Regions from separate parts of the Yersinia sp. KBS0713 genome, predicted to be linked through region 1. Evidence: predicted binding sites of a transcription regulator. Region 1 holds the regulator's gene; the other holds the start of a gene.

Region 1 (5,082 bases):
CCAGTGTCGGAGTGGTAAAGGTTGCGATGAGATAGAGCGCGATCATGCTGGCGCTATACCCCGCCAACAGCCATGGCAGCAGGGTATTTCCTTTGATGCGAGTCAGAGCGCTACGGCAACCGAAACCGCCTAAGAGAAAAGCCAATGTCTGTGGAACATAACTTAAACCGATGACGTTCGGGCCATATCCCATGTCGCCCAAAATAAAAGGTGAACCGGTTAACCAAGCGAAAAATCCGGCACTACATGCGGCGAACATCATCACGTTGCCGCTAAACTGTGGCGATTTCAATAACTGGTAGAAACTGATCCTAGCCCTACTTTGATCGGCTTTATCAGTCGCGGATTTTTTCCGCTCTTTCAACAGCGCCGTTGGGATCAGGAGCAGCAGAGTAACGGCCAGCAGAACGACAAAAATGGCGCGCCAACTGAAGTGATTTAACAGCCAGGCACCCAGCAAAGGTGCCAGTGCCGGCGACAACGCCACCAGCGGCATGATAGTTGCGAATACGCGGTTGGCTTTACCGTCGCGATAACGATCCACCACTAAGGCTTGCCAGCTCACGGCGGCAGAACAGACCCCCACCGCTTGAATAAAACGCAGGATTAATAACTGGGTGGCAGTCTCAACCCACAAAATCCCCAGACAGCCGATAGCAAATAACCCCAACCCGACCAACAGCACCGGTTTACGACCTATTTTATCCGATACCGGCCCCCAGATAAGTTGGGCGATAGCGAAACCGGCGAGGAAGATGCTCAGACTGGCACTGATGGCACCGGCGGAGGTTTGCAGCTCTTGTTGCATTGCGCCAAAGGCGGGCAAATACATGTCGGTGGCCAGATAACCCAGCATACTTAAGCCAGCCAGGTAGAACATGAAGCTAGAGGTGGTTTTCATTCTTTATTCTCAATGTGAAAATGTTGCAGGCGTTGCTGTTGTCAATATGTTGTTATTGTAAATGTATTATTACAGGCAATTTTATTGCGGGGGCATTCTATCCGGCGAGTGATTCGATTGTGAAACGGTAATATTTGCGCCATGCTATCAAAATATTTGATGTCTGAATAAATGAGCAACAGGAGCAGAAGATAATGTGGTCTGAATACTCGCTGGATGTGGTTGACGCGGTCGCACGTACCGGTAGCTTCAGTGCCGCCGCTCAAGAATTGCACCGTGTGCCATCGGCGATAAGTTATACCGTGCGCCAGCTTGAAGAGTGGCTGGCGGTGCCGCTGTTTGAACGGCGTCATCGTGACGTAGAATTAACCGCCGCAGGTGTCGTTTTTATCAAAGAAGCTCGCGATGTTATCAAAAAAATGAATGGCACTCGCCGTCAATGCCAACAAGTGGCGAATGGCTGGCGAGGGGAGTTAACCATCGTGGTGGATAAAATCGTCAAACCACAGCGCAGCCGCCGCTTAGTTCTGGATTTCTATCGACATTTTCCTGATATCGAATTACGGGTACGTTATGAGGTGTTCAATGGCGTCTGGGATGCGCTGGTGGACGGGCAGGCTGAAATGGCCATCGGCGCCACGCGTGCGGTGCCAGTCGGAGGGCGGTTTGTTTTTCGCGACATGGGCTTTTTAAGTTGGCAATGTGTGGTGAGTGTCGAACACCCATTAGCGCGGTTAACCGGGCCACTGACCGATGATCAGTTGCGGCCTTACCCCGCACTCTGTCTGGAAGATACCGCGCGCAACCTGCCGAAACGGGACACCTGGACCTTAGATAATCAGCAGCGGTTGGTGGCACCGGACTGGGCGACGGGGATTGACTGCCTGTGCGCGGGGCTATGTGTTGGCATGGTGCCTGCTCATATGGTCTCGCCGCTGATTGCGCAAGGGAGGCTGGCAGCGCTAAGCTTGGCTGAACCGCTACCGGATAGCCCATGCTGCCTGACGTGGGAGCAGAACAACCACTCACCGGCACTGGCATGGTTGCTGGCGTATTTGGGTGACAGTGTCACGCTAAATGCTGAGTGGCTGAAAGATGACAACCCATCAGCTACTCAGCATGACGACACCAGCAACTGAGAGCAAATAACCGCGCCGGTAGCCGAGTTTGCTACCGGCAGAAGAGAGTTAGCGGCGATAATCGCGGAACGGGCCATCCGCAACAGAACGTCGCTCGACCAGTTTCGGGTGCACCTCAATGGTCTGGGGGTCTTCGCGCTTGCTGACAATACGGTCGAGCAACATCGCAAAAGCGGTTTCACCTAATCGCTCTTTTGGCTGATGAATGGTGGTCAGCGCAGGGGAGAAGTAGCGCGCGTTGCGCACATTATCATACCCGATCACTGAAATATCTTGCGGCACCCGCAAGCCCAGCTCATCGGCTGCGCATATTGCACCCATCGCCATAATATCGCCGCCACAGAATACCGCGGTCGGGCGATGTTTTTGCGTCAGAATCTGGTGCATGGCTTTATAACCGGACTCCGGTTCGAAATCGCCCTGAACCACCCATTCATCACGCAGCGTGATATTGGCCTCCTCCAGGGCTTTCAAAAAGCCCTGATGGCGACCACCGCCAGTATTACGGGATAGCTGGCCGGGAATAGCGCCGATATCACGATGACCGCGCTCAATCAGATAACGTCCAGCCAAATAGCCGCCTTCAAAGGCGTTATCGATAATCGAGTCAGTAAAGTCGCCACGTGCTGTCCCCCAATCCATCACCACCATCGGGATATTACGATAATCTTCCAGCATCCCCAGCAACTGCTCGGGATATTCTGAACACATCACCAGCAGTCCATCAACACGCTTTTGTGCCAGCATCGCCAGATAGGCTTTCTGTTTATCCAGATTATTATGAGAGTTACATAAAATCAGCGTGTAACCCTTGCTATAACAACTGTTTTCAACCGCTTCGATCACTTCAGCAAAATAGGGCGCTTCGCTGGACGTTGCCAGTAAACCAATTGATTTGGTGTGATTAACTTTCAAACTACGGGCCACAGCACTGGGTGAATAATGCAGTTCTTTAATGGCCGCCCACACGGCAGCCTTAGTATTTTCGGCGACGAAACGCGTTTTGTTAATCACGTGCGAAACGGTGGTGGTGGAAACACCCGCGTGTTTGGCCACATCTTTAATCGTTGCCATAAAAAAAATGACTCCTAAGCTCACCTGTTACAGTAGGTAAGTATTATGTTAATCGTTTGCCTGCAGACGCGAAACCACTCAGACAGAAGCATGTTATTGGCTGGAAAATGGAATCAGCTGGTTGTCTGAGAGTATTTATTGGACGTTATTGGTCGGTATGCAGTTATGAACTGCGAATTTTGGCTGATCTGGAGGAAAAGTGAAAGAGGTATTCAAAGTTATAAAGTGCGTAATGAGCACAAGATTTTTTTTCTGAATTGTGGGAAGATATTTTAACACACTAACTATGTGCCTTTTCCCTACGACAAACTGACCGGCTGAGGAGTTTTTATGGATACCAATCTGAAAATGTCGCTGATTACGACTGTTGGTGCGCTGGCGATGATTATTGCCTTTAGCTTCGTGGCGGTAATGAATTAATTAAGCCGCTTGCCGGTAAAATAGTAAAGTAGGGCGGTTTACCCGCCCTTAATTATTGCTTGATGTGCTAACACATCGTCTCGCGCTTATTGCCTTCTCAGGCTAAATTCTTCTCAACGAATGCCCAGTTAACCAGCGCCCAGAAATTTTCCAGATATTTTGGCCGCGCATTGCGGTAATCAATATAATAAGCGTGTTCCCACACATCCACCGTCAGTAACGGTTTATCCGTGGTCGTCAGCGGGGTTGCCGCATTAGATGTACTCACAATCGCCAGCGTGCCATCGGCTTTTTTAACCAGCCAAGTCCAACCTGCGCCAAAGTTTTTCACTGCGGCATCGGTAAATTGTGCTTTAAATTCAGCAAAAGAACCAAATGATTGATTAATGGCATCAGCCACTTTACCGGTCGGCTCACCACCACCATTTGGTGACAGACAGTGCCAGTAGAAAGTATGGTTCCAGACTTGGGCCGCATTGTTAAAGAGACCACCGCTGGAGGTTTTTACTATCTCTTCCAGCGTTTTGTCAGCAAACTCACTATCTTTAATCAGATTATTGAGGTTAATCACATAGGTATTATGGTGTTTGCCGTAATGGTACTCCAGCGTTTCAGCTGAGATATGGGGTTCCAGTGCATTTTGTGCATAAGGTAATGCCGGTAATTCAAAAGACATAGCTCTCTCCTTTCGGGTTGCTCAGGGTGTTTGCTCCTCAAATCCCATCAATAGCCGCAGGCCATGATGTGGCGAAGAGCGGTTAAAAGCTTAATTGTTGTATTTTTGTTGTGGGTATAATCTTAACAATTTTCGACAGAAATGACAGTTATAACCACAGTATTAGTATGGCATTGGCATTAGCCAAGATAGATCACGGGGATAACAGAAGTTTGGCGAGTGGGGTACTCACAGCCAACAGCAGTGCTGGCTGTGAGTTGAAGAATTAGCGGATAGTTTTAGGTGTGACCACGCGGCGAGCACCCACATAGTGATCTTGCCAGTAGTCGTTATTCAGCATACTAATGCGGATCTCTTCGCCGGTACGCGGGGACTGAATAAATTTGCCGTTACCTAAATAGACACCGACATGATCGGCAACGCCGCGATTGGCAATATTAAAGAACACCAGATCACCACTCTCTAATTCAGCACGTTTGACTGGCGCGGCATCACGTAAATGATACATCTCGTTAGCAGTACGCGGCATTTTTATTCTGATCACATCTTTATAGGCGTAATAAATAAGCCCACTGCAATCAAAACCGGTATTCGGCGAGGTGCCGCCCCAACGATAAGGTTTACCGACTTGTTTCATCAGTTTGCTCATTGCCGTTTGCTTCGCATGTTGGTAGCGCTTTTTATGGGCAGGGCTGAGCTTGATTTTATTATTTGCAACTAATTCTGTGCCAGCTTTACCTTGAGTCTTATTTCGATGCCGACCATAAGCAATTTTTTCTGTTTTTTTGACCGCCGCCACTTTTTTGTTGGCCGCTGTTTTAGTATTCGTTTTTTTAACACTGCTGGGTTGTTTTATGGTGGGTTTACTTATT
Region 2 (5,082 bases), 330 kb from region 1:
ACGGTACGTGATGATTATGATGCAGAAAAGCAGCAGTATCATTTGCACGTTAGCCAAAAAACCTTACCAACCGCTGATCAGCCAGAAAAACTGCCATTACATATCCCACTGGATATTGAGCTATATGACAGTAAAGGCAATGTGATCGCGTTGCAAAGAGATGGCTTGCCAGTTCATCATGTGCTGAATGTGACCGAAGCTGAACAGACCTTTACCTTTGATAATGTTGAACATACACCAATCCCATCCTTGCTGCGTGAATTCTCCGCGCCAGTTAAATTGGATTATAGCTATAGCGATCAGCAGCTCACTTTCCTGATGCAGCATGCGCGCAATGAATTCTCTCGTTGGGATGCGGCGCAAAGTCTGTTGGCAACCTATATCAAGCTTAATGTTGCTAAATATCAGCAGAAACAGCCATTGACTCTGCCTGCCCACGTGGCTGATGCCTTCCGCGCAATATTACTTGATGAAAATCTTGATCCTGCGTTAGCCGCACAGATCCTGACACTGCCATCAGAAAATGAAATTGCAGAACTGTTTACCACCATTGATCCGCAGGCTATCAGTGCAGTGCATGAAGCGATTACACGTTGCTTGGCTCAAACACTGTCCGATGAGCTGCTGGCTGTTTATGTGGCGAATTTAACGCCGGTTTATCGCATTGAACACGGTGATATCGCCAAGCGGGCATTGCGCAATACTTGCCTGAGTTATCTGGCATTTGGTGACGAGGAGTTTGCTAACAAGCTGGTCTCTTCACAATATCACCAGGCCGATAATATGACTGATTCGCTGGCAGCAATGGCCGCAGCAGTTGCAGCACAGTTACCTTGCCGCGATGAGTTACTGGCCGCCTTTGATCTTCGCTGGAACCACGATGGCTTGGTGATGGATAAATGGTTTGCGCTGCAAGCGACCAGTCCGGCGGTAGATGTTCTGACTCAGGTGCGGGCTTTGCTTAAGCATCCAGCATTTAGTTTGAGCAATCCAAATCGGACTCGTTCATTGATCGGCAGTTTTGCCTCTGGCAATCCAGCAGCATTTCATGCCAGCGATGGTAGCGGCTATCAATTCCTAGTGGAGATTCTCAGTGATTTGAACACCCGTAACCCGCAGGTTGCTGCACGATTGATTGAGCCTTTGATCCGGCTGAAACGTTATGACGCAGGGCGTCAGGCTCTGATGCGTCAGGCATTGGAACAATTGAAAACGTTGGAAAACTTATCCGGTGATCTGTTCGAGAAGATAACCAAGGCGCTGGCTGCATAAACCTGGCGGTATAGTCTCTGACTAAATAAGAGGCGTAGGGTAAATAGATGACTGACCATAATGAATCACCGGTCAGCCAGATTATCTTCCCCATTAAGGAGGGCAGTAATGCCCTCTCAGGCTGCTAACAAACCCCGATGACGCGATCTGGAACGGGAGAGGACGGGTAGAAGAGTAAAGCGTCTGCGCCAGGGATGGCGCGGCTCGAGCCTCCAGGGAGGGATTGACGGCGTCTTTACGATCTAGCTGTTCTCTCCGCAACCGGCACTTTGTCAATAACCTCAGAGGGCAGTAATGCCCCCTTTATCTCTCATTACCTGCAAATAATTAACACTTTGTTAGCAAGAAAGTGGCGCTTGCGACTCTTTGCGTGGCTTTACTTAGCAAACGTTTACTTTCCCGAAAGATGAATTTACCATTCCCTCATCTATCCGCATGTTGGAAGTCGGTCAACTAACCGCTGTGAATTGGTGTCGCCACACAAATTGAACGCCAATGGTTGTAGAACGACAGAATTAATACCTACCAACGGTTTGTCACCGGTCGCTCAGGAGATCACATGTACTATCCTCTCGTCAAAAAAGCACTCTTTCAGCTTGATCCAGAACGTGCCCATGAATTTACGTTCCGCCAGTTAAAACGTGTTACCGGTACACCGCTTGAGTTTTTGGTACGCCAGTCGGTGCCAACTAAGCCGGTAAGCTGCATGGGTCTGTCATTCAAAAACCCGTTGGGTTTGGCTGCCGGTCTGGATAAAGATGGCGAGTGTATTGATGCGCTAGGCGCAATGGGCTTTGGCTTTATCGAAGTCGGAACAGTGACACCACGACCACAGTCAGGTAATGACAAGCCAAGATTATTCAGGATCGTTGAAGCTGAAGGTTTGATCAACCGGATGGGATTTAATAATCATGGGGTTGATAACTTAATTGAAAATGTCAAAAAATCACATTTTGGCGGTATTTTAGGCATTAATATCGGCAAGAATAAAGATACGCCAGTAGAACAAGGTAAAGAAGATTACTTGATTTGTATGGATAAAATATATCCATACGCGGGATATATTGCGATTAATATTTCCTCACCTAATACACCTGGATTACGATCTTTACAGTACGGTGAGGCATTAGATGACCTATTAGCAGCAATTAAAGATAAACAAACCGAATTGCATGCACGACACAATAAGTACGTTCCGGTTGCAGTAAAGATCGCGCCGGATCTTACGGAAGAAGAATTGATCCAAATAGCTGACAGTTTAGTTCGCCATAATATAGATGGTGTTATTGCCACTAATACAACACTCGATCGCTCTCTAATACAAGGATTAGATTATTGCGAACAAGCCGGTGGTTTAAGTGGTCGACCATTACAATTACGCAGCACTGAAGTGATTCGTCGTTTATCACAAGAGTTGCAAGGGCGTCTGCCAATTATTGGTGTCGGTGGAATTGATTCAGTCACCGCCGCTCGGGAAAAAATGGCTGCCGGTGCGTCATTGATTCAAATTTATTCCGGATTTATCTTCCGTGGACCCGGTTTGATTAAGAATATCGTTACTCATATCTAATTATTTATCTTCATTACATGCCGGGGGGTTTATTTATTCCTCCGGCTCGTCTATATTTTACTCCGGTAGATTAAATATACAGCGAAAGCCTTAAATGAATTTAATCCCCCTTGATGGGTGAATACTCAGTTATTGAGTCAATGATATGGCAGCATGGCGGGAAGGAAAAATATGCGAATTAAACCAGACGATAAATGGCGTTGGTATTTTGATACCGAACATGACCGACTGATGTTGGATTTAGCCAATGGTATGATATTTCGCTCGCGTTTCCCGTCTAAAATGCTCACCCCAGATGCTTTTGATGAATCTGCATTTTGCGTTGACGATGCTGCACTCTATTTTGAATTTGAAGATCAATGCCGCCAAATTAAGTTGAGTAATGAACAACGTTCAGAATTGGTGTTAAATGCACTGGTCGCATTTCGTTACTTAAAGCCGTTAATGCCTAAAAGCTGGTATTTTGCTCAACAGGCTAAATCATTTGCGCCGCAAAATGCTGAACTGGCCGTGGTGAAAGTATTAGATAGCGGAGAGGAGGTTCGTTTGTTAGTGGTTGAGTCAGGTGACTCCGCCAGCTTATGCTTATTAGCGCAGTCTCAGGTAGTATTAGCTGGCCGCCAGTTGGTGCTGGGTGATGCGATAAAGATAATGAACGACCGCTTATTGCCACTCGTGATTGAAGAGATTTATACCGCACCAGCTTTCAACCTTGACCGGGCGGTATAATTCTCGGCAGTTTAAAATCGATTGGCTCTATTAGAGGCTTATTTACCACTGAGTGTAATGTCGCCCTTAGGAATACAGCTACAACAAAGAATCGTTCCGTCATTGCTAATGGCACTCTGTTTTAATGGTGCAACTTCGCCATCCACTAAGGTAATTCTACAACTACCACATATCCCAGCTCGGCATGAATAGGGTATACGGATATTCTGTTGTTCCAGTTGCTCCAACAACACCTGCTGATTATTGCCATTAAAGCGGATGCCATTATATTCAATGGATACCGCTTTGGATTGATCTTGTGGTGCATTAACGCTTTCAATGATGATACCTGCGGCGTAAGGCCGTGGTGGTTTGGTTGACAGAATTTCGACTTCATCGCCGACGCGAATAATACCACTGTTTCTGGCCACCATATTCTGACCAAAATCGATATCGCCATTCTCCGCCGTTCGGAATGTCTGCAGTGTCCGCAATGGCTCGCCGGTTGGATGTTTCCGTCCACGCTCAACGCTGACTGTGGTTAATACACAGCGGCTACATGGCTTAACCAGATCAAAGGTAATATCGCCGACACGGATAACTTTCCAACTGTCCTCGGCAAATGCACTCGCACCGGTCACCACTAAATTTGGCCGAAACTGTTCCAGCTTAATACTGCCGGGGCAGCGCTGTTGCAACTCTTTAAAGGATGCTTCGTTGATCAGCAGGTAAGGGAAGCCATCGGCAAAAGAGAGTGGAACTTCTGGCATCGGTTTTACCCGGCGGGTTAATTCCGTTCCAAGCCAGCGCAATTGCACTTCACGCTGAAAATAACCACTGAGCCAGTTGTTGATATCGGCAGGGGCAATCAGCGCTGTAAAATGATTTCCCCAAACTTCAGTCGGTTCGGCATTGGCTAAAAAATCATTAAAGCGGATACTGGCACTCTCGCCATCGGGGGCGGTGAGATATAAGCCGTCCGACATTAATGCCGGTGTAAACATCACCATCTTTGGATTTTGACGCGCAGTAATAAAAGTGCCATCCGGCTCAGTAATCATGAATACGCGGTCAAAAGCCAATCCGCTGCTGCTGACTTGAGCATGAGAAAGCTGTAAACCGCGCATGGATTTGACTGGATGAACGTAGAGTCGGGAGAGGGTAATCACCATTGCCTCCGTGCGTGTATAAAATTTAGAGGGAGCAACTTTATGACAAGCTGCTGGGATTAGCTATAATGCGCAACAATTTTCTTTTTGGTGATAGTGCGATATGAACTCTCTGTTTGCCAGCACGGCGCGTGGACTGGAAGAACTGTTAAAAAGCGAACTCGAAGCGCTGGGCGCTCACGACTGTAAAATAGTACAGGGTGGGGTACATTTTCAGGGCGACGATCGACTCATGTACCAAAGCTTGCTGTGGAGCCGGCTGGCTTCGCGCATCCTGTTACCGCTTAACGAATTTAAAGTTTACAGTGACTTGGACTTGTACCTTGGGGTGCAGGCGATTGATTGGCCGTCAATCTTTGGTTT

The links. The regulator PurR, encoded in region 1, represses purine synthesis genes. The targets are predictions, from matches to a motif close to CANGCAAACGTTTGCNTG.
Positions count from the first base shown of each region.
Region 2: a site for PurR is predicted at 1,628-1,645, ahead of pyrD (quinone-dependent dihydroorotate dehydrogenase). Genes of this name have one in related genera too.

Region 1 covers NZ_CP042173.1:2,069,747-2,074,828, forward strand. The annotation lists gene punC (purine nucleoside transporter PunC) at 1-901, opposite strand, end outside; gene punR (DNA-binding transcriptional activator PunR) at 1,096-2,040, shown strand; gene purR (HTH-type transcriptional repressor PurR) at 2,089-3,114, opposite strand; gene FFE93_RS09685 (YnhF family membrane protein) at 3,445-3,534, shown strand; gene sodB (superoxide dismutase [Fe]) at 3,632-4,210, opposite strand; gene FFE93_RS09695 (C40 family peptidase) at 4,476-5,082, opposite strand, start outside.
Region 2 covers NZ_CP042173.1:1,740,698-1,745,779, forward strand. The annotation lists gene pepN (aminopeptidase N) at 1-1,272, shown strand, start outside; gene pyrD (quinone-dependent dihydroorotate dehydrogenase) at 1,832-2,842, shown strand; gene FFE93_RS08165 (cell division protein ZapC) at 3,014-3,571, shown strand; gene FFE93_RS08170 (YcbX family protein) at 3,610-4,722, opposite strand; gene rlmKL (bifunctional 23S rRNA (guanine(2069)-N(7))-methyltransferase RlmK/23S rRNA (guanine(2445)-N(2))-methyltransferase RlmL) at 4,823-5,082, shown strand, end outside.